Regions from separate parts of the Paenibacillus sp. FSL R5-0623 genome, predicted to be linked through region 3. Evidence: riboswitches for the same ligand, from Rfam matches in the RefSeq annotation. Region 3 holds a riboswitch; each other region holds the start of a gene.

Region 1 (5,822 bases), 3.0 Mb from region 3:
TGATCGTTCGATTGTCCTGGCTCGTGAACTAACCAAGCGTCATGAGGAATTCGCAAGGGGCACCGTGAATGAATGTATAGACTGGCTTGAAGAACATCCGCCTCTTGGCGAGTACTGTTTGCTGGTAGAAGGCATTAAGGAAGAGGAGCGTAAGGCTGAGCGCGAAGCATGGTGGCAGCTCATGTCACTCGCGGATCATGTCAGCCATTATGAGGGTGAAGGACATAACCGCAAAGATGCAATGAAAAAAACGGCTACGGATCGCGGTCTGACGAAGCGTGATGTATATAATGCATTAATTGAGCAGTAATCTAACCAAATATCTTCTGTTGTGGGAACATAACCTGAAAAGAAGCTTATAACCAACCTTAGTGGGATATTAAAATGAGCAGAGTGGCTCAAAAAAATTACAAACAAATTTCGATCGTTCTCTTCCGGTTCACGTTTGACAGAATTATTTTGGGTAATGGAACCCATAACAAGGCAAAAAAATACCTTCCGCGGTGGGGTTCACACCGGGAAGGTCATTAAGGAATATTAAAAAGGTTAGAAATAACAATTTAGATAAGTCCAGTATACCTGTAATTTTTTATTTTGCTACAGGTGCAGGGATTTCGGAAATACATTCGTTACAAACAATTTTACCTTTGAAGTAAGTAACGTTCTCTGCATTACCACAGAAGATACAAGCAGGCTCGTATTTTTTCAACATGATGCGCTCGCCGTCAACGTAGATTTCCAGAGCATCTTTTTCACCAATACCGAGCGTACGGCGCAATTCAATTGGAATAACTACCCGTCCCAGTTCGTCCACTTTTCTTACAATACCTGTTGATTTCATCATTATAATCAGTGCTCCTCTCAGCTAACTATCATTGTCATTATTCGACATTATTTTATGTTTTATGATACTCATCATACCAACGATTCCCAAATCAGTCAACCTTAAAATTAGCTTAAAATTAAGGCTGTTTTTCACAAGGTTACGGATGGTAAGGGATTGGAAGCTGTTTTTCGCATTTAAACCTCAATGTCAGCTTTGTCGATTTGGAAAACGACAAAACTACTCCATTCGACAAAGTTCGTCATGTCGTGTCGAATCCTAGGTGAATCGTAGAGCTCAAAGCGTTAATATAAAAGAAATTAAAGGAGTGAGTCGACATGGAACAACGTTTAACGGAAGAGAAAGTATTCAAAGATCCGGTACATAATTATATCCACGTGCAAGATCCGGTTATATGGCAGTTAATTAACACCCCGGAATTTCAGCGTTTACGCCGGATTCGTCAGCTAGGTACTTCTTACCTTACCTTTCACGGAGCAGAGCATAGTCGGTTCTCACATTCGCTAGGTGTTTATGAGATCACACGCAAGATCATCTCTCAATTTGAAAGAAGTCATTATTCGGATTGGCCGAAGGAAGAAAAAATTGTAGCTCTGTGTGCAGCTCTACTTCATGATCTCGGGCATGGGCCATTCTCTCACTCCATCGAGGAAGCTTTTGACATGAATCACGAAGATTGGACTTGTCGCATTATTACAGGTGATACCGAAGTAGGGGCGATCTTAAGACGGTATGCTCCTGATTTTCCTGAGAAAGTAGCGTCTGTCATTCAAAAAACGTATGAAAAGCCGATTGTTGTGAACTTGGTGACCAGTCCGCTTGATGCAGACCGAATGGATTATTTGCTCAGGGATGCTTATTTTACAGGTGTAAATTACGGCACGATTGACCTTGATCGTATCCTTCGGATGCTGCGTCCTTATCATGGGCGGATTGTAGTCAAGGAGTCAGGCATGCATGCTGTGGAGGATTACCTAATGTCTCGGTATCAGATGTATTGGCAGATTTACTTCCATCCGGTAACTCGTAGTTCTGAAATTATATTGCGGCAAATATTCAAGCGAGCGAAAACACTCATACAACATGATTTTCAATTCCGCTTCATGATTGATCCACTCCCTCAACTATTTGAAGGGGAATTATCCGTAGATGAATATTTGCAGTTGGATGAAGCATTAATTCAGACGGCATTTACGCAGTGGCGCAAGGAGGACGATACTGTTCTGAGTGAGTTATGCGAACGTTTTATGGATCGCAAGTTATATAAGTATGTAGAGCTTGAACAGGTCGACTTGACAATGATGGAAGAGATTCGGGAAGCTTTTGTACAGGCTGGCCTCGATCCCGAATATGATCTTGAAATTGATTTTCCTTCGGATAATCCGTATGATGTGTTTCGTCCGGATGAATCCACAGATAAGCAGATTCTTCTTCTGGATCGACAGGACAATTTACGTGAGTTGTCAGAAGTATCTGACATTGTCCGTTCCATCAGTGGGCTTCACCGAGGGAAACATCATTTGTATTACCCGCAAAACAAGGTGGATGCGATTATTCACGAATTACCGTCACATATACGCCCCTATTTCTTGTAATCGTGTGGGTATAATCCGATGAAGAATTTTGATATCAAAACACTTTCCAAAAGAGCTATTTTTCATGATACAGTAATCTGCTTTAATGGGGAGTATATGTAGATCGACATAATTTTGTAAATGCAAGCAGGCAGAATGATTGCAATTAGCAATATATAGATCAGAATATCTGTATATCTTCTATATATTGTAGTTGTGAAGAAACAAACGTGATGATGTAATACACAGATTACCCAAAATGTTTTATGTACGAGTCATTAAATTATTGGAATTTACAAATTGAATTTTCAAAAGAAGATAGTCGTTATTTCGACATGAAGGGAGATACAGACATGATGCTGTTCGACACACATACACATCTGGATGCACCACAATTCGACGAGGACCGCGAGGAAATGATTCAGCGTGCTGTGGATGCAGGAGTTGGTCGCATGATCAACATTGGCTTTAACCGGGAGACGATTCCAACCACAATGAAACTCGCTGAAACATATGATTTTATATATGCAGCTGTAGGGTGGCATCCCGTAGATGCGATCACAATGCAGGAGGGCGATTTGGAGTGGATTGCATCTTTATGCAAGCATGAAAAAGTGGTTGCGATCGGTGAGATTGGGTTGGATTATCACTGGGACACTTCACCAAAGGAAATACAGCATCGCGTATTACGACAACAAATTGCTTTGGCGCGTGAAGTGAAGATGCCGATTGTCATCCATAATCGGGATGCGCATGAAGATATCATAAGAATTTTGCGTGAAGAGAAAGCGGGTGAGGTTGGTGGTGTGATGCACTCCTTCTCAGGCAGCTGGGAAACAGCGAAAAGTTGTCTCGATATGGGCTTCCATCTCTCCTTCGGAGGACCAATCACATTCAAAAATGCAAAGCAGCCCAAAGAGGTGCTGGAGAAGGTTCCTATGGACCGGTTTTTCATTGAAACAGATGCTCCATATTTGACACCTCATCCATATCGTGGGAAGCGAAATGAGACAGCGCATGTACGTCTCGTTGCAGAGGCAGCTGCGGAAATTAAAGGCATTTCGGTGGAGGAAATTGCTGCAATAACAACCAAAAATGCCATGGAACGATTTGGAATTCGTTAAAAAAACGAGTAAATGAGGTGAAAAAGGCAGGTAAGCGGAGTTAATTTGCCCTTTGATCCAAATAAATCAAGAATATTACAATATTTTAACCAAATATTCAGAAAAACGTACTTGATCAACGCTTTACAACATGCATCAAAACAGGATATCATCTTTTCAGTGAATTGTTGTGCGGAAAATTGGACAGATGTTCGGGGGATGAACAAAGGGACACTTTCCGATGAAACAACATTACTTTCATGAATCAGTCTCGCTGAGTCTCCGTTAACGGAGAGCGGGGGAACCAATAGGGCTTAAACATCGGTGTATTTGGCCGATGCGCAACGTTCGCTGACCCAAAAGCAGCGAAGGGAACTGCGAAGCCGTATTTGATTTCTTCTTTGGGTCTCGGGGTGAATTCAAGGGCGTCCGCCATGAGCGGGTGACCCAAGATAGGGCGGCTCTCTTTCGCCCGAACCCGACAGCTAACCTCGCAAGCGGAAAAAGAGAGGCAACCTCGTGCATGAATTTCCGATATTCAAATCATTCGGAAGCCACGAAAGAGTTCCTCTTACACTCTTTCTTTGGCTTTTTTGTTTTTGAATAAAAGAAATATTGTCATCATACGGTAGGTATTCAGGAGGATGACATCATGTTGCGAAGATTGATTCATGGTGCAGAACCGGATTATGTTGGTCCAATCTGTGTTCTGTAGAAAATTTGGTATAGTCACGTCAAAGACATCATGCATTACTTTAGACGGCGAGGCTATGAAGGAGGACGGAGAAGTGGGCACATTCCAACCAGAAGAGACCCATGAGTCACGATCATCCAGTAAGTCTTTCGCGTTGCGGTGGAAGCATGAGAACATGCGTCAAATGGCATTGATCGCGATTTTCTCAATTGCGCTTACAATCATGATCTTGTTAGTCGTTTACGGTCAGGCCGGGAAACAAATTTCGCTGGTTATTGATGGCAAAGCTCAGGTGGTAGAGACTCGTACAGGAATGCTTCAGGAAATGCTGGAGGAGCAGTCGATCACAGTCAGCCCTCACGATAAGGTATCCATGTCCATGAATGGGGCGATTACAGATGGAGACCGAATCGTTATTGAGCGGGCCGTTCCAGTTAACATTACGGCAGACGGAGACACCAAGACTCTGTATACAACCGATTCATCGGTAGAAGATGCAATTCAAAAATCAGGTATTCAAGTTGAAAGTAATGATAAAGTGTATCCGGCGCTTGGAACTGCGATCAAAGCAGAGATGAAGATCCGTGTAGTGCGCGTAACAAAGCGTACAGTGGATGTAGAGCAACCGATCGCTTACAAAGTTATTAAAACGGCTGACCCTAGCTTGTACAAAGGGGATAACCGTGTCGTTGTAAACGGCAAAGAAGGCACACTTGTACAGCACATCGAAAAGGTATTTCAGGATGGAGAATTGGTCTCCAAAAAAATGGTCGGCAAATCTGTCGCGAATAATCGTGTAGATAAAGTGATTGCTGTCGGCACCAAAGCAAAACCGGTCGTGAAAGAACCAGAGATTCAGACCGTATCGGCTCAAACTTCAACAACCAAAAAGGCTACAACAACGAACTCGAAGAAAACATCTGCCTTGGGCAGCAAAGTAATTACCGTATCCGGGACTTCTTTTAAATACTCCAAAGTACTTAAAAATGTATCCATGACTGCCTACTCTTCCGAAGAGCCTGGCATTGGAACTAAAACAGCTTCCGGTACTCGTGTAACGGAAGGACGCACCATTGCGGTTGATCCCAAAGTCATTCCAATTGGCTGGTGGGTATATATCGAAGGTCTGGGATTCCGTCGTGCGGAAGATACAGGCGGTGCCATTAAAGGCAACAAAATTGATGTGTATTATGACAGTGTGAAGCATGCCCTGAATTTTGGACGTAAGAAAGGCAAGACGGTCTACGTGATCGGTCCGGTGAAGCCGGAAGCGAACTAAAATCGTTTTACTTTGAAATGGGAATGCTATAAAATAGTTGCATGAATGATTCATGCGGAATATGCGGCGGAGGAGTCTGAATTCAGTCTCCCCCGCCGTTTGGCAGAGAAGAGGATATTCCTCTTCTTTTTGCGTTAGAAAGGAAGAAATGGAACATGATAAAAGAAGTCATTGTGGTGGAAGGCCGTGACGATACGGTAGCTATCCGTCGGGCCGTTGAAGCCGATACAATAGAAACAGGTGGATCAGCAATCAACCAACGCATTCTGAAGCGGATTGCGCTTGCTCAGGAGAGACGGGGAGTCATTGTACTGACAGATCCGGATCA
Region 2 (5,822 bases), 1.8 Mb from region 3:
CGAGGAGGATGAAAGTAGTGAAATTCAAACTAAAAAAGACGATTAATGTTCTTTTGGCCTGTTTAACAGCCCTGCCTTTGATGTTAACCCCGACAAATGTGTCAGCAGCCAGCGATGCAAACATTAATTTGTCCTCGGAAAAACAGCTGATCAAGGGCTTTGGGGGCATTAACCTTCCTGCCTGGATTGGTGATCTGACTCCCGCTCAACGTGAAACTGCTTTTGGTAACGATCAGAATCAGTTAGGCTTCTCAATTCTCAGGATTTACGTCGATCCAGATTCTAATAACTGGTACCGTGAAGTTGCCACAGCCAAACGGGCTATCGAAAAGGGTGCTATCGTATTCGCATCCCCATGGAATCCTCCGAGCAGCATGGTTGAAACATTCAACCGCAATGGGGACACCAATGCCAAACGCCTGAAATACGACAAATATGCCGCCTATGCGCAACATCTGAACGACTTTGTAACCTACATGAAAAATAACGGCGTAGATTTATATTCCATTTCTGTGCAGAATGAACCGGATTATGCTCATGACTGGACCTGGTGGACTCCACAAGAGATCCTTCGATTCATGAAAGAAAATGCCGGGTCCATTCAAGGTACCAAAGTCATGGCGCCTGAATCCTTCCAGTACTTAAAGAACATATCCGACCCAATCCTGAATGATCCGCAGGCGCTTGCCAACATGGACATTCTGGGAGCGCATACGTATGGAACACAGATTTCGAATTTTGCCTACCCTCTCTTTAAACAAAAAGGAGCCGGTAAAGAACTGTGGATGACTGAGGTGTATGTTCCGAATAGTGACAACAACTCAGCAGATCGCTGGCCTGAAGCACTAGACGTTTCCTATCACATGCACAATGCCATGGTAGAAGGTGATTTCCAGGCCTATGTGTGGTGGTACATCCGCAGACAGTATGGTCCGATGAAAGAGGACGGTACCATAAGCAAACGCGGGTATAATATGGCTCATTTCTCTAAATTCGTGCGTCCAGGCTACCTGCGAGTCGATGCAACGAAAAATCCGGATACGAACACATTTGTCTCAGCCTACAAAGGTGATAACAAAGTCGTCGTTGTGGCAATTAACCGTGGAACTTCAGCCACAAGCCAAAAATTCGTTCTGCAGAATGGTAATGCCTCCACTGTGTCCTCATGGATTACGGACAGCAGTCGAAACCTGGCAAGCGGAACCCCGCTTACCGTATCCAATGGAGCCTTCACGGCACAGCTCCCGCCTCAGAGCGTAACAACGTTTGTTGCCAACGTTACTGGCGGAAATAACGGCGGGAATACAGGCAGTGGCACTACGTATGAAGCCGAGACCGGAACGTCACTTACGGAAGCTGCCATTGAAACAATCTACCCCGGTTACACTGGCTCCGGGTATGTTAACTTCAATGCGATGACTGGTTCGGCCATTCAATGGAACAGCATTAATAACACTACAACAAGTACCAAAAACGTAAAGTTTCGTTATGCGCTGGAAAGCGGCACTCGGAACCTCGACATTTTTGTGAACGGAACCAAAGTCATCAGCAACGAGCCCTTTCCAGCTACGGGAAGCTGGTCCACTTGGGTTGAAAAAACAATACAGGTCCCCATGAACACGGGGACCAATACATTGAAAGTGGTCACCACTGGATCGGAAGGACCGAATATTGACAGCATTAATGTTACCGCAGCGCAATAAACGTTCCGTATGGCTGATGGAAGACCATTTGCTGTACGTGCAGCTAAGCACTAACCTCTTGGATACTCAAGTCTAAAGTTAGTGTTATATCAAAAAATGCAAAAAAAGACTCCTTAAGCGTTAGCTTAAGGAGTCTTTTTTTAGATGCGGTCGAGAGGACTCGAACCTCCACGGGGGGTTAGCCCACACGGACCTGAACCGTGCGCGTCTGCCAATTCCGCCACGACCGCATATTGTATCTCCGTGATCAATATCGGCGACAAGAGATAATATATCATGTGAAATCTATCATGTCAACACTGAAAATAATAACAATAAAGCCCGAACCAGACGTCCATGTCGTTTTCGGGCTTTACCTTTAACAGCTAATAGTTTAGTTCATTATAACGGAAGCATACTTCAAGTTACAGCTTGGAAGGCCAGTTGCCATACCATGCATAACCGCCTCTTCTTTCTTTATCAATATCACTTAGTTTGTATTTAACGACCCCGTCACGACCAATAAAGATCGGTTTATCCGTTCCCACTTCGTAGAAACGAGCCCAGATCGGTGCAGCTTTGGAATCAGCGATAATTTTGCTGTCTCCGTTTGCTCTTTCATACTTGTAACCCGTAATCTTCACTTTGTTAAACCATGCCTCAGCTCCCTTAATGGATGCCGTAATTTTAGCGGTAGCAGGTCTGGTTTTCAGGAATTTAACAATCGTTACACTCTCTCCAGCCGTCAGTGATGGTACTTCATAGATTCTTGCGCTTGCCGGTTTAAGAGAACTGGAATCATGTTGTTGTCCCCATGCTGTCAGCTTACCGCCTGAAACAACCTGTGTATTCAGAATTGCCTCCACACCTTTGGCAACTGAGTTTTTACTGCGGTTAGCAAGAGTGCTGTCGATAAACGAGAAATCACCTTTACGTGCCGCTACTTCATCCAACATGATCATTACATTAATCATGGCATCATCATTGTAAGTGATGTGCTTGTGATATCCGGAGCTTTGGTAAACTTGTGGCCATCCGCCGTTTGAATACTGCATGTTGATCAAAAAGTTAATTCCTTTGATTGCAGCTGTGGAGTAACGCGGATCATTCGTCTTTTTAAATTCCTTCGCCAATCTTCTAATTTCTGAGTATGTAGCCTTGTTGTCGATCGTGGACTTCGCCCACTCTCCACTTGTCTGTTTATAATCTTTTCTCCAACCCCCATCCGGCAGCTGGCTCTTCAAAATATCAGAAATACTCGCTGTAGTACCCGATGCATCCGCAGCAGATACCGTCCCTACAGGAAGAACTGCCATTCCAACTGCTGAGAACACCATCGTACATGCCAGGACAAAAGTAATTATTTTCTTCGCTTTCAAATGTAACACTCTCCTATGTTTGTTTTTATAAATCTTCCACTTCTGCTTACCTATGATACGCGTCCTTAAACCTCCTTTATTTGTATTTATCTCATAATAAAATCAATTTTAATCCAATATGTGGATTGGATAATCAGATAATATGCAAAAAATCGATCATTGTCAATATATGCAACTTAATGAATATAATCTCTCTAATTCTACATAACGGGATAGTTCTTTTAACTCATGACAAACCTATTTATTTATCCAAATTCGTCTTAAACGAATCAATAATGACGTTTTTGTCATGAATGATACCCAAACTTGATCCCTTCTTTCATATAAAAACCTTAATTCCGCTAACATTGAGGTATTACGAAGGGTTTTAAATAGGTTTGACAATTACGCATTTATGCAATATAGTTTCAAATAGTTACAAAAACTTAATTATTCATTGCCGAGTTTCATGTTTGAAAACGGGGGAACCAATTTGGGTGAATTATTCTTATACATAGGAAATATAGGGAACCTTCTACCGAACCCTTAGCTAACTCCGTAGGCATCGAAGGGAGAACATTGATTTTGAAAAAACTGATTATCTCCATTTTTGGAGCAGCTGTATTATTTACATCCGGGGCAACAAGCACAGAGGCAAGCAGTATCAACTCCGTAGTGAACAACATGACAGGTATTCCTTACAAATGGGGTGGCACAACTGTAGCCGGCTTCGACTGTTCTGGTTTTATGAGATATCTTTTCAACAAATACAGCATTGAATTACCACGTACTTCGCAGCAGCAAGCCAAAGCAGGTACTCCCGTATCTAAGAGCAATGTTCGGACAGGTGATCTGGTGTTCTTTAATACAACAGGCAAAGGCATTTCACATACAGGTGTATATATCGGCGGCGGACAATTCGCTCATGCCTCCAGCAGTAAAGGTGTAAGCATCACGAAGTTATCGAATCCATACTTCAATGATCGTTACGTAACAGCACGTCGGGTAACTGGACAGTTTATGTATGATAAAATGTTAGGTAAAATGTGATTCACATACAAAAAGGCATCGGTTATTAACCGGATGCCTTTTTTGCACTTAAAAATGTATGTTGCATTGCTTACTAATGCAGCGCCTTCTGCACTCGCATCGCACCTTGAGACAGGGCATGTCCTCCACCAACAGCTCCAGCCACGGCTACGGTCTCCATAATCTCCTGATCTGTTGCGCCCTTAGCACGGGCTTCTTCTACATGGTAGAAGGTACATACCTCATTGTTGGCGAATAATCCAATCCCAAGCGCAATTAACTGTTTTGTCTTCGCATCAATCACGCCAGGTTGGAAGCATTCTCCGGTAAACTCATGATAGGACTTCACCACACCTGGCAGCACATCGCTTAATGCTCCAATCTGATCCTTGTAGGCATGAACTTTATCATTCATCAATGTCATGGCTTGTAGCACACCCTCTCGGCTATAGTTACAGATCTTCCTCACTGTACCTATCTTCTCTCCCGAGTGAGCCAATTATGCCAAGAAATCATGGTAATTCCAAACATTTAACGCTCATGGCCACTGCCATAATTATAAGCTGTTACTCACTAAGTGGACTCTGGCGCGGCTCGCTGAACAGCTGATAGCTGTAACCTCGGTCCAGCTTAACGACACGTCGATTCTGACGACGGATAAGTACCTGCTCGCCATCCCAGGCAACCACAATCCCCTTCACGTCGTTCGATTCCAGCTCGTCCCGTACGACTCTTACTTTCTCACCTGACAGACGCAGGGCGTCCAATTCTGTATCACTAATCATCTTCATGGCTCCTATATTTCAAATTTATTTACAAAAAGAGACCTAAATGAAATGTCATTTAGGTCTCACGTGACTGTATTGGACTGTTATGTCATTCGAAATTATGTCCCGACTGAAAGTTACCGCTGCGCGTGCTCTTTGCTGTCGTTCTTCTCGAACCAAAAATCAAGCACTTTGGCGGACATCACACGTTCTTCAAGGTACTCCACTTGATGCGGTGTAAATTGTTCTTTCCAAGAGAAGGACAACTCTTCGCACAAGCCTACAATCGTCAGTAATTCTGACCAGGCAACATAGCGTTTGTACCAGAAAAATTGAGGATGTTCAATCATATAGGGATAAAGGTCATCGAATTCCGTATGTTTACAATCCAGGGCACGTTCAAAATGAACTTTCGATTCCGCCAGCTTATCATTAAAAAATTGTTCTGTTGCCGGTTGGTTCCCCATGGTGTTGCCTCCTCTCCCTAACATAACCCCATTATAAATGAAATCGGCGGTCATGCAAAGGCATAGTTCAAAAAATAGGCCCTATTCCTTTAAAATGTCACATTTCGTTATCGTCAAATTGTACTGTTCCATCGTTCAGGGAACGAATGCGTACCAAGGCTTCCACCGGAATACCCTGTTCACGAATTGTGCGTGCTCCTGCCTGGAAACTTTTCTCGACCACAACGCCGAATCCGACGAGTTCCGCACCGGAACGCTCGATAATTTTGATGACGCCACGAGCGGCATCTCCATTGGCAATAATATCATCAATGAACAAAATGCGGTCATTCTCATGAATGAACTCGCGGGATACCATAATGTCAGTTACAATTCCTTTGGTAAAGGACGGTACACGTTCACAGTAAGCATCAGGATCAGCCAGAAGTGTTTTTTTACGACGGGCGAATACAAGGGGCACCCCCAGTTCATAGGCTGCTGCAAAAGCAACCGGAATGCCTGAGGATTCTACCGTGATTA
Region 3 (5,822 bases):
ACCAGCCGTAGAAATGGACGTAGCGAGTACATACCCTTGTGCAAATAATTTCATAACCATACGTGTAGTAACGGCCATATTGCCAGCCTTAACTTCAGCAAAATCCTTATATTTCGTGAACAGTGAGTCGATATACATCAAAACAAACAGCAAAACCGAACCAGATACTGTCCAGACCAGCATCGCCAAAATATTCAAATCCATTTACACAGCCCCCACATATCAACATGAACCGCATTTAAAAGCGAAGGAGAAATGCTCTTCTCCTCCGCTGGTTAACCCTGCTGACAACCAAGGTAATTAGTTCTTATTATCGTACTGTTTCATCAATGCTGCGAGTTCATCTTCAACAGCCTGATCTTTACCCAACTTCTCGAACTCTTCATCCAAAGACTTGCCTTTGGAAGACATTTCGTTGCTTGCTTCTGCCTGTGCTTCCATCTGCATCATTTTCTCTTCCATACGCTTCATACCAGCACTTGCAGTATCGGAGCCAAACCCATTCAACGCTTTGTTGATTTCCGTTTGGGCTTTTGCTGCATTGTAGCGGGCTACCAATGTTTCGCGTTTGTTCTTCATTTGAGTCAGTTGCTTACGCATCTCGTCGAGCTTGCCACGCAGGTTATCTGCAGAAGCCTTGTTTTGGTCATAGCTGGTTTTGTACTCAACCATCTTCTCTTCAGCAACCTTTTTCTCTTCCAGGGCACGCCGAGCCAAATCCAGATTCTGAGCACGTGCCGCCGTATGCGCCTGCTCTTCACGTTTCTTCACAAGAGCTTCCTGCTCTTCGAATAACTGCTTGAATTTCTTCTCAATGGCGATCTGTTGAGCTACTGCTTTCTCCGCATCTTCCAGATCCTCTTGCATGTCACGGATATATTGGTCCGTCATCTTGATTGGATCTTCCGCTTTGTCAATAATGGCGTTGATGTTAGACATGGTTAGATCACGCAAACGTTTGAAAATGGACATTATGTTATTCCTCCTAGTCGATATTACATCGTATATAAACATACATACGTAACAATCTACAACTCGTTTCAATTTTAGCAAATAAAATCAAAACATTCGATGGCTCTTATGTCAGGAAGACCGCTTATCTTTGTTCAGATGATCCTCCATCAACCTCTCTGCAGTCTGCACGATTTCGTCGATCTGCATCCGCGTGATGGAATCAAAATGAATACCCATGATCACCGTAACGGTTACTTTCAGATTCAGGGCAGCCTTTCGGGCAAGCCGCTCACACAGCTCTTGTTCCTTATGCCCCGGAATATGTACCGTCGTCCCGCTGACGCGCTCATGATCCACGTAGAATGTGGCTGCGGCGCCAATATGCGCCTTTCCTCCCGTAACGAGAAAAACCTTATCTTCTCCTGCTTCAATCACCTGTAAACGTATGGATTTCAAATCATATGTACTCATACCCATCCACCTATCCTTTTCTATATGTTTTATATGGAGGAATTATGGCTGTCATAAGCTAAATCCGCAATGAAACTTCTCACACTACGCATAACTTGTAGATAGCCCGGGCATACCAAAGAGAACGTCATTTTGGAAAAGGAGGCCGTTATTATGCGCGTACGCCTCATTATGCTGATGGTTATCGTTATTTTTCTCGGAGGATATCATGCTCCAGTTTCATCGCGGGATGTTTCAAGCCCGCCAAGTGAATCCGTATCAGGTTCGGATTCTGCGGAAGAAGAACAACTGACATTGGGACAGTTACGTCAAAAATATGCCGATACGTTCAAAACGAATGGTCCTTCAACCAAGAAGGTTGCACTGACTTTTGATGATGTACCTGACCCACGGTTTACTCCACAAGTACTGGATGTATTGAAGAAATACAATGTCAGAGCTACATTCTTCATCGTGGGTAGTCGTGCTGAGAAACATCCGGATCTGGTGAAACGCATCGTTAAGGAAGGGCACATGGTTGGTAATCACAGCTACAATCATCCTGAATTCAGTAAGCTGTCGATGAATGCCTTTCGTAAACAAATTCTACATACCGGAGATATTATTCAACGTTTGGCGGGATATACGCCCAAGATGATTCGACCGCCTTATGGAGACATTAATGAAGAACAGCTGAGATGGGCTGCCAAACAACACTATAGCATTGTGAACTGGAACGTAGACTCCCTGGACTGGAAAGGCCTTTCAAAGGAGCAGGTGAAAGATAACATCCTGTCTGCCGTAAAACCAGGCTCCATTGTTCTGCAACATGCTGGAGGCGGTGTAGGATCAAACCTGAACGGCACGATTGAGGCTTTGCCTGAAATCATTGAGGAATTGCAAAAGCGCGGATATGAACTCGTCACCTTGGACGAAATGCTGGGATTGTCAAAGGCCAAAGATTAAGATGACCATGAAGTAATAAATGAGAATATTAAAAGGGTGCTGTTCAATCGCAAGTTTGCGACTGGCAGACACCCTGTTTGAATTCGTTAGATGTAATTAATTTTCTACTTCAGAATGTACAGCTCGATATCCTGAAATCCAAATGTGCTTACGGACTGTTTGCTACCCGGGATAAAGATATCAATCCGGTGACCCTTGATTGCACCGCCTACATCACGCGCGGTGGCTACAAAAGCCTGTTTTGGCAATCCTGGATGGCTGTGACCCGTTACCAGTACTTTGGTTCCGAGTGGAATTACACTTGGATCAACTGCAATCGTACCCAGTTCAAGGTCATTTCCGAAATAATCGACTGCACCCCAGCCTCCATTTTCAGACGGATCTGCAGAGTATGCCGTTGCTTTTACGTTCACAGCTTTGCTGTAATCGAATGTTTTACCCCAGGCCTGAACCACTTTGTTATCTGCATTAACGTCCAAGCTCGCTGTGGTAACTGTTTTGGCTTGGGTCTTGCTCTCCGTCGCCGCGGCAGCTACATTGTTTGCCTTACCGGGAATCGTAATTTTCAAACCACCATAAATATTGTAAGGTGAAATGTCGTTGTTTGCTTTAACCAATGTGTTCATTGCTACTCCATATTGTTTTGATAAGGTGTAGAAGGTATCCCCTTCTTTGGCCACATGAACTGAATCGGCGTGAGCCGGAACGGCTTGAATAAGCATTGCTGTTGTCATTAATGCTACTGCTGTTTTGGCTATACGTTTCTTGTTAATCATGGTCTTCCTCCCTCATTGTGCCTGCGAAGTTAGTTGTCGGATTCGGATGAGGAGCCCACCCTATAGGTTCTTCATTACATTTGAAACGTTATGTACCCCTAATTCACCCCAAGCAGTGTGCTGTAGATCTTCCCCCTGCACAATCTGCATCGTTACATCCCCCACACTCCCTGTCCGGAAGTTTCGGCAGAGTTCAATATATCACAATTTTGTAACCTGAACTTGTAGTAATTCTTACCAAATAGTTTTTAGCATGTAAGCATGTGTAAGAATACTGCATACTCTAGAATTGTTGGACGACCCGATTCCTTTACATCTGGTAACAGAATAGTTACTTTTCCGAATCCATACGTGATTATTATCCATAAAAAAATAGCGTTACCGACTCGAAGTCAGTAACGCTATTTGATCACTTCGTTTAGAGTACTTTCGCAAGAAAATCACGTGTACGTGAATTTTTCGGTGCTCCAAATACCTCATCTGGTGTTCCCTCTTCTACAATAACCCCGCCATCCATGAACAGGATCCGGTCTCCCACTTCACGTGCAAAACCCATCTCATGTGTCACGATGACCATGGTCATCCCGCCTTCTGCAAGACGTTTCATGACATCCAACACTTCACCGACCATCTCGGGGTCCAATGCCGAAGTAGGCTCGTCAAACAGCATGACATGCGGCTGCATGGCCAATGCTCTTGCAATGGCGATCCGCTGCTTCTGTCCACCAGACAGCTGATTCGGGAATGTATCTTTTTTATCATACAAGCCCACAGTGTTAAGCAGATCAGCAGCAATTTTCTCCGCTTCCTGCGTGGATTGTTTCTTCACTTTAATCGGAGCAATCGTGATGTTTTGCTGTACCGTTTTGTGTGGGAACAGGTTGAAATGCTGGAACACCATACCCATTTTTTCCCGAGTTGCATTAATGTTGTGCTTGGGGTCCGTAATTGACACACCTTCAAAATCGATTTCACCTGATGTAGGTTGTTCCAAGAGGTTCAGACAACGCAAAAAAGTACTTTTACCTGAACCGGAAGGGCCGATGACCACGACAACCTCACCTTTGCCAATCGTCACATTAATGCCCTTAAGCACATCGTTATTTCCATAAGATTTGTGTAATTGTCTAACGTCTATCACTTGCACTCAACTTCCTTTCCAGTCGTCCAAGCAGCTTGGACAAAATAAACGTTAATACAAAGTAGATGGCTGCTGCAATCAAAAATGGACTCAAGCCTTGATACGTAATGTTTTTGACCACACTTGCCTGATACATAATGTCCACCATACCGATAACTGAGATAATGGAGGATTCCTTGATGATGGTTATGAATTCATTACCGATCGCCGGTAATACAGCTTTGAATGCCTGTGGCAATATGATATAACGCATCGCATCGCCTCTTCCCATACCTAGGGAACGAGCTGCCTCCAACTGACCACGATCTACACCTTGAATACCCGCACGGAAAATCTCCGCCAGATAGGCACCACTATTGATTGAAAGTGTAATGATACCTGCCTGAAGTGCAGTGAAGTTAATGCCAAAGCTCAGGGAAAAACCATAGTAAATAATCATCAATTGTACCAGCATCGGTGTGCCACGGATCACTTCAACGTAAGCAGTACCGATCCAGCGCAAGATTGCAGCGTCATGCAAACGGAACAAACAGATGATCAATCCAATAATTACCCCGAAGATAACCCCAAGTGCAGACAACAGAAGTGTGTATCCTACACCTGTAGCATAGAAACTTTTATATTCCCAGAATACTTGGAAAATATTTTGCGATTTGTTCGCTTTATCCGCCATCAAGAGGCTGGCGTCCGTCACCATCTGATTGATTTTATCTTCACTTTTCAATCGCTCCAGTGTTCCATTTACTGCAGCTAGCAGCTCGGTATTACCTTTGCGAATCCCGATTGCCGCTTCTGCTTGCTCTTCGTCCGGAACAGCAGCAGCAAGTCCAATGATATCGTCCAGATAACCTGCAGCAACGGTATCTTCAACGATTGCCGCGTCAATGCGTTTTGTTTGCAGTTGAAGCACGATATCCGAGATTTTATCAAGCGCAGTAAGCTTCGCTCCTGGAATACTCTGTCCGATCGTTTCCTGAATGGAGCCTTTCTGAACGCCAATTTTCGCATTTTCAAGTTCTGCCATGGTTGGATATTTGTCTTTATCCACATTGCGAGCCATAATCACTTGTTTTGATTTATAATAGGTGTCGGAAAAATCGATACTTTTCTTCCGCTCATCTGTCGGGGTCATACCTGAAATTACCAGATCAACACGCCCGCTCTGCAATGAAGGCAGAAGACCGTCGAAGCCCATATCCTCAATCACAAGCTCAGCGCCAAGATCTTTGGCAATCTCTTTGGCGATCTCAATATCAAAACCGACGATTTCATCTTTGCCATTAATCACTTTATGGAATTCATAGGGTGCAAAATCGGCACTTGTACCGAGCACCAGCTTTTTACTGCTTGAATTGTCTGAAGTCCCACTTGCAAATGCCACAGGAACGGCAGTCGTCAGCAGAATAACAAAGGTCAACAGCATTATGGTGTAACGACTTATTAATTTCAACCTTTTTCTCTCCCCTTACAATACTTTGTATGCTTCTCATGTTGATGACTGAGTCATTATAAAGTACAATGCATGATTATGCAAT
Region 4 (5,822 bases), 2.5 Mb from region 3:
GAACGATGCTGGGATGCAACTGACAACGCATGAATGATTCGAGATCTTCAGCATTACGAATGGTACCCTCCCTGATATGGATATCCATGCCGAAGGAATGGGTGAACCCTCCAACCTGAATAGAGGAATCAAGCAGTTTGACATAATCGAGAAGCTTATTCCCACGGTTCACAATCATTCGCCTCCTGTGTTCGTTAAATGTCACTTAAAGTGACATTTATATTCCTTTTTGTTTGCTTTGTGTTTAAAAATCCGAATTATATGATAGTTATCATCCCATAAACGTCCGCTTTTTGTCAATAGTATCCGTGAGAATTAATGGATTAAATCTGGAATTTAATATCTGTGTTATTTTATATAACTTATTGCGTTACTTATGTGGAGAAATGTAGGGTGGACTATATATAAGGAAGGACTATATATAAATGAATCAACAAGATCGGCTCTTACCGAAAAAGAGGGGATCAAATCTAATCATATGCAGTTCATGGGTAAAGATGACGAGATTATGCGATTTTTGATGAAATTGCCTAGCTGAAAAAGTAGTATTAAAAAATACTTTACTTTTAGTTCTGAACCCAGTATAATCAATTCTGTTGCCGATTATTTACGACATGCGGTCGTGGTGGAATGGCAGACACGCTATCTTGAGGGGGTAGTGGGCGTATGCCCGTGGAGGTTCGAGTCCTCTCGACCGCATCATATGAACGATTAAAAAGAAGCTTTCCATTAATGGAAGGCTTCTTTTTTTTGTCTTTTTGAACAGTTTGACATCAAAGTTGAGAAAAAAAGGCCATCCATTACCGAGGCAATGGTGCTTACCTTCCGGCTACGGGTGGCCAATGTATTATTTTTGCAGCAAGTTCTTGATATCTTCTTCAATCTTGTCCGGTGTTGTTTTGGGAGCATAACGTTTCAGTACCTGTCCGTTCTGATCCACAAGGAATTTGGTGAAATTCCATTTAATTGCTTTGGAGCCGAGCAGGCCAGGAGCTTCTGTGCTAAGGTGTTGGAAAAGAGGGTGAGCGCTTGAGCCGTTCACATCAATTTTCTCAAACATGGGGAAGCTTACGCCATAATTCATCTGACAGAACTCGGCAATATCGTCGGAAGATCCTTTTTCCTGTGCAAACTGGTTGCTTGGGAAACCAAGAACTTCAAATGGAGCATCTTGAAACTTGTCTTGCAGTTCTTGCAGACCTTTGAATTGAGGAGTGAGGCCGCATGAGCTTGCCGTATTCACAATCAGTAACACTTTGTCACGGTAGTCGGACATTTCAACTTCTTGACCGCGAAGGGTATTCACTTTGTAATCGTAGACTGTCATCTAAATCGCCTCCATTTATTTACTCTTATATCTTCTATTATATTGGTTACAATTAAATATTGCAAAACTAATATGGTGTTAAAAGAATCAAAACAGGCAAGTTGTGCAGAATACGTGAATGAATTGCGAGTTGATTTTCGTCAGAGTGAGAATTAGATAGATTTAAAGAGATGGATAGAGTATGACCTTATTGTAAGCGCTATTATATGTGAGTATTGCCGAAAATCTGTCGATTCGGTGATCTGTGCGGACTTTACACCGTCATGGCGCGGGTGTATGATTCATAACGTAATTTCAATTTAAACTAAATTGTACCTGAAAAACGAAACAAACGATAATATCGCTCGATCTTATCCTTAAGATATACGAACGATGTTTTAATCGCTGAGTTTCCATTCATTGATGAGTGGAAAACGGGGGAACCAACAGAATGCGCTGTCCAGGACAGTAGGCATTCATGGGGTGAATTTTCCGGTGACAGCCGGAAATAGGGCGACTCTCGCGCCCGAATCCGTCAGCTAACCTCGTAAGCGTTAAAGGGAGAGGCAACAAGCCGTACGCTGGTTCATGGTGTTTTCGCCATGGGTTCTTTAAGAAGCGTTCGGGAGGCCTTGGTCCCCCACGCTTCTTTTTTGTTGTCTTTTCACGCCAAGGGAGGAACGAATGATGGATACTGAGATGATCTTAGTGACTGCTCCAAATGAAGCAGGACGCAAATTTATCAAATTGCTGATGTACAAAAAAATGCCCTTTGCCGTTCTAACCAACAGTGCAGGGGAAGAGCGCAGACTCCGTAGAATCGGAGTAGAACATGTCATTCGCATGAACACGGCTGCAGCTCAAAAATGGTTTTTGCCGCAGGGCAGCGTAGGCAACGTGTTTATTTTCGAGAACAGCCTGAATCTGACCTGTCGTTATTTACAGATCTGCCGTTCATGGACTTCGAAATCTCTGTGCGTTATTACGGAGCAGAGTCATCCTAAGGGTATCTATCGGGGCATGGGCGCAGACCGGATTGTATATTCGCTCAATGGGGAAGTTGGCTTTCTCCTCAATGGTTAATGCCATAGCTTGTGATTGCTCAGGTGTAAGGTGCCTGTTATAATTGAATGTATCGATAAACGGAAGTTTGAGGAGACTCATGCAGGATGGTGAGTCTTCTTTTTTATGGTTTCTATAGGTTGTTCAAAAAGTCCGCTTTTGATTACGAAGGATGCCTAGTGGCATCATCAGCATCGAATATGAAATTCAGCCGAAATGTCCGTTGCTCACGTAGTTTTCTCTACGCTCCGCTACTCCATTTCTAGCTTCATTCCATCTTCTCGGTACTGAAAACCAGACTTTTTGAACTGAATTAGGATCAGGAATCACCTGTGGCTTACAAGGAGGAATTGGCGTGCCGGATGTAGGTGGATTGAAATGGTTGTTTTTTGATGTTGGAGATACACTGGTGGATGAATGGGAGCCGGTTGATGATATTATCGGACAGTTCGTCCGCGAAGCCTGTGCATTGGGGTATCCGGTGAAGATTGAGGCGGTACGCGAACTGTTCGCGAACTGTTACCAGAAATATGAGCAATGGCCGATGAGAGTGGCGATTCGCACATTCGTTGAAGACGAGGGACACCAGAAGCAGATTCAGGACAAGCTGAAGTTTCAAAAAGATCTTGAACGTCCTTTTCCATCAGCGGATTACGTTCTTCAGCAGTTGTCACGGCATTATCGCATTGGCATTATTGCCAATCAGAGTCCTGGTACGGAAGAGAGACTGGAGAGTTACGGACTGCGGAAGTATGTTGATGTTCTGGCGTGTTCGGCTGAAGAAGGAGTGTCCAAGCCAGACCCTGAGTTATACACTGTGGCCTTGAAACAGGCCGGTTGTGAACCGGAGGAAGCCGTCATGATCGGCGATCGGATCGATAACGACATTATACCTGCTCGGAAGCTGGGCATGCGTACGATTCGAATGTTGCAGGGTTACGGAAGATTCCAGCCAGAACTATCGGATAACCAACGTGCGGACTGGACTGTTGATTCATTGGATCAACTCCTGCCGTTACTGATACCAAATCAGGATTAGATGATTGTTTATTGGAGTTTGAGTTTTACTATAAAAGGAAACACCTTGCTGTATTTCAATAAAAAAGGCTGATCAACTTGGTATAGCATACCGGAGTTGATCAGCCTTTTTAGTATTTAATCGATAAGAACGAGATTAGAATAACCGAATCGTCTGAATGATCAGATATACATTCAGCACAACGATAATCGCGGCAATGAACCATGAGATGATTTTGAGCCACAATTTGTTGGCGAATGCACCCATGCTTTTTTTATCACTCGTGAACATCACCAGGGGAATTACAGCAAAGGGCAATTGAAGCGACAGCACGACCTGGCTCAAAATGAGTAGTTCTTCTGTGCCATGCTCTCCTGCAATGGCTGTCACAATTACCGCCGGGATGATGGCGATCAGACGTGTGACCAGTCTGCGCAGCCAAGCCGGAATCCGAATGTTCAGGAAACCTTCCATAACGATCTGCCCAGCAAGTGTACCTGTAAGGGTAGAGTTCTGACCTGATGCTAACAGCGCCACACCGAACAGGATACTGGCAACCGTAGTACCCAATAGAGGTGTCAGCAGATGATAAGCATCTGCGATCTCGGCAACCTGCGTCATACCAGCACTGTGGAATACAGCAGCAGATACGATCAGGATGGCTGCATTGATGAACAGGGCCAGTGTCAACGCGATTGTAGAATCCATGGTCGAGTACCGAATGGCTTCTTTTTTGCCCTGTGGTGTCTGTTCAATCTGACGGGTCTGTACAATGGAAGAATGCAGGTACAGATTATGCGGCATCACGGTTGCTCCGATAATACCAATGGCGATATAGAGCATAGCCGGGTTTTGCAGAATCTCAACATTGGGTACAAAACCATGGAGAACACCGCCCATATCCGGTTTTGCCAGAAACAGATCAATCCCGAAGCAGAGGGCGATGGTTGCCATCAGCACAATGACGAGAGTTTCCAGAGCGCGGAAGCCTTTGTTTTGCAGTACAAGAATCAGGAGTACATCAACTGCGGTGATGATAACGCCGTATAACATGGGGATGTTAAATAACAGCTTTAATGCGATGGCAGAACCAATGACTTCAGCCAGATCGGTGGCTGCAATGGCAAGCTCACACAGTATCCATAACATCATGACAACAGGCATGCTGAATCGTTCACGACAGGCTTGAGCCAGATCCCGTCCAGTGACGATGCCGAGCTTGCCAGCCAGCGACTGAAGGACAACGGCCATCAGGTTCGAGAGCAAAATGACGGATAACAAGGTATACCCAAACTGTGAACCGCCTGCAATATCTGTTGCCCAGTTCCCGGGGTCCATGTAACCTACGGCAACAAGGTATCCTGGGCCTACAAAAGCGAGGAATTTCTTCCACCATGCAGCATTCTGCGGAACTTTCATCGAGCTATGTGCTTCTCCAAGGGAAGGGGCCATGCCCGCAGTAGACAATGTTTCTCTTGAAGGAGCGTTGAACGGATTTTTTTTACTCATACGATAATCACCTGACTTTGAATTATTGATTTGGAAATATATGCGGGACAATTCGCTCATGATATATCTAAATTTTTATGTTTATTGTTACATTGTACTCCTTCAATTGTTTTTGTCTAGTGCAACTTTTATGTATCAGCACAAAATTTCGGTTCCAGCTTGTAGATGTCCCTTCGTATATTACCCAACCGTGGGGAAAATACAGCCATGGCATTGAAATGCATGAAAATAATAAAGTTGTAAAAGCTGATAAAGATACAAAATTGCGTTTCAAAATGAGCCAGAAGTTTAAATTGAAAGGAAGGCAATAAAAACTATATGGATAAGGGAGAGATTCTTAATGGAAGCTTTATATACAGCAGTAGCGACAGTTAAAGGTGGACGTACAGGTTCCGTGACTTCTTCGGATGGCGTTCTCAAGCATGATCTGAAAATGCCAAAAGAGCTTGGTGGCTCCGGTGGTGAAGGTACTAACCCTGAGCAGCTTTTTGCCGCTGGATATGGGGCATGTTATGAAAGTGCCCTCGCCAATGTAGCACGCAAAGCAGGTGTGAAATTGGAGGATGTGGTCGTTACAAGTAACGTATCCATTGGTAAAGACCCTGCGGATGATGGTTTCCAGCTGTCTGTTCGTCTGGACGTTAGCATGCCTGGTGTAGATCACAGCCAAGCAGAGGAACTGGCCCGCAAGGCGCATGATTTCTGTCCATATTCCAAAGCAACACGCGGCAACATTGATGTTGTTTTAAACGTAGTCTAAGATTTGACTCCCGGCAAGTAAAGGGAACATATAGAGCAGGGTATCCCAGATACCTGATGTTCGACTACAAGGCCCTGCTGGCAATCGGCAGGGTTTTGTGTTGATTATCATATTAGGACATGATGCAGGAGATTGGATGCCAGATCGCGTACTATTTTACATAATTG

Evidence for each region. Region 3 has a riboswitch for cyclic di-AMP ahead of MKY92_RS17510 (3D domain-containing protein). Riboswitches for the same ligand answer to the same signal wherever they lie in the genome.
Region 1: it holds a riboswitch for cyclic di-AMP, as region 3 does, so the genes downstream of both, MKY92_RS00155 (ubiquitin-like domain-containing protein) here and MKY92_RS17510 (3D domain-containing protein) in region 3, are expected to answer to the same signal.
Region 2: it holds a riboswitch for cyclic di-AMP, as region 3 does, so the genes downstream of both, MKY92_RS10275 (C40 family peptidase) here and MKY92_RS17510 (3D domain-containing protein) in region 3, are expected to answer to the same signal.
Region 4: it holds a riboswitch for cyclic di-AMP, as region 3 does, so the genes downstream of both, MKY92_RS06960 (hypothetical protein) here and MKY92_RS17510 (3D domain-containing protein) in region 3, are expected to answer to the same signal.

The regions. Positions count from the first base shown of each region.
Region 1 covers NZ_CP150233.1:30,108-35,929, forward strand. Annotated here, with positions in the region: gene rsmI (16S rRNA (cytidine(1402)-2'-O)-methyltransferase) at 1-310, shown strand, start outside; gene MKY92_RS00140 (AbrB/MazE/SpoVT family DNA-binding domain-containing protein) at 590-844, opposite strand; gene MKY92_RS00145 (HD domain-containing protein) at 1,162-2,439, shown strand; gene MKY92_RS00150 (TatD family hydrolase) at 2,772-3,542, shown strand; cyclic di-AMP (ydaO/yuaA leader) riboswitch at 3,784-4,037, shown strand; gene MKY92_RS00155 (ubiquitin-like domain-containing protein) at 4,310-5,494, shown strand; gene rnmV (ribonuclease M5) at 5,650-5,822, shown strand, end outside.
Region 2 covers NZ_CP150233.1:2,217,488-2,223,309, reverse strand. Annotated here, with positions in the region: gene MKY92_RS10290 (carbohydrate-binding protein) at 18-1,703, shown strand; tRNA gene MKY92_RS10285 (tRNA-Leu) at 1,849-1,933, opposite strand; gene pelA (pectate lyase) at 2,108-3,070, opposite strand; cyclic di-AMP (ydaO/yuaA leader) riboswitch at 3,489-3,620, shown strand; gene MKY92_RS10275 (C40 family peptidase) at 3,626-4,090, shown strand; gene MKY92_RS10270 (carboxymuconolactone decarboxylase family protein) at 4,164-4,493, opposite strand; gene MKY92_RS10265 (hypothetical protein) at 4,636-4,854, opposite strand; gene MKY92_RS10260 (hypothetical protein) at 4,974-5,303, opposite strand; gene MKY92_RS10255 (xanthine phosphoribosyltransferase) at 5,401-5,822, opposite strand, start outside.
Region 3 covers NZ_CP150233.1:3,998,999-4,004,820, forward strand. Annotated here, with positions in the region: gene MKY92_RS17490 (DUF350 domain-containing protein) at 1-204, opposite strand, end outside; gene MKY92_RS17495 (PspA/IM30 family protein) at 301-972, opposite strand; gene MKY92_RS17500 (hypothetical protein) at 1,084-1,425, opposite strand; gene MKY92_RS17505 (polysaccharide deacetylase family protein) at 1,579-2,370, shown strand; gene MKY92_RS17510 (3D domain-containing protein) at 2,475-3,146, opposite strand; cyclic di-AMP (ydaO/yuaA leader) riboswitch at 3,149-3,345, opposite strand; gene MKY92_RS17515 (amino acid ABC transporter ATP-binding protein) at 3,565-4,287, opposite strand; gene MKY92_RS17520 (ABC transporter substrate-binding protein/permease) at 4,274-5,737, opposite strand.
Region 4 covers NZ_CP150233.1:1,545,807-1,551,628, forward strand. Annotated here, with positions in the region: gene MKY92_RS06945 (urease accessory UreF family protein) at 1-172, opposite strand, end outside; tRNA gene MKY92_RS06950 (tRNA-Leu) at 617-699, shown strand; gene MKY92_RS06955 (glutathione peroxidase) at 848-1,327, opposite strand; cyclic di-AMP (ydaO/yuaA leader) riboswitch at 1,700-1,875, shown strand; gene MKY92_RS06960 (hypothetical protein) at 1,991-2,389, shown strand; gene MKY92_RS06965 (HAD family hydrolase) at 2,724-3,407, shown strand; gene MKY92_RS06970 (Nramp family divalent metal transporter) at 3,543-4,838, opposite strand; gene MKY92_RS06975 (organic hydroperoxide resistance protein) at 5,236-5,655, shown strand.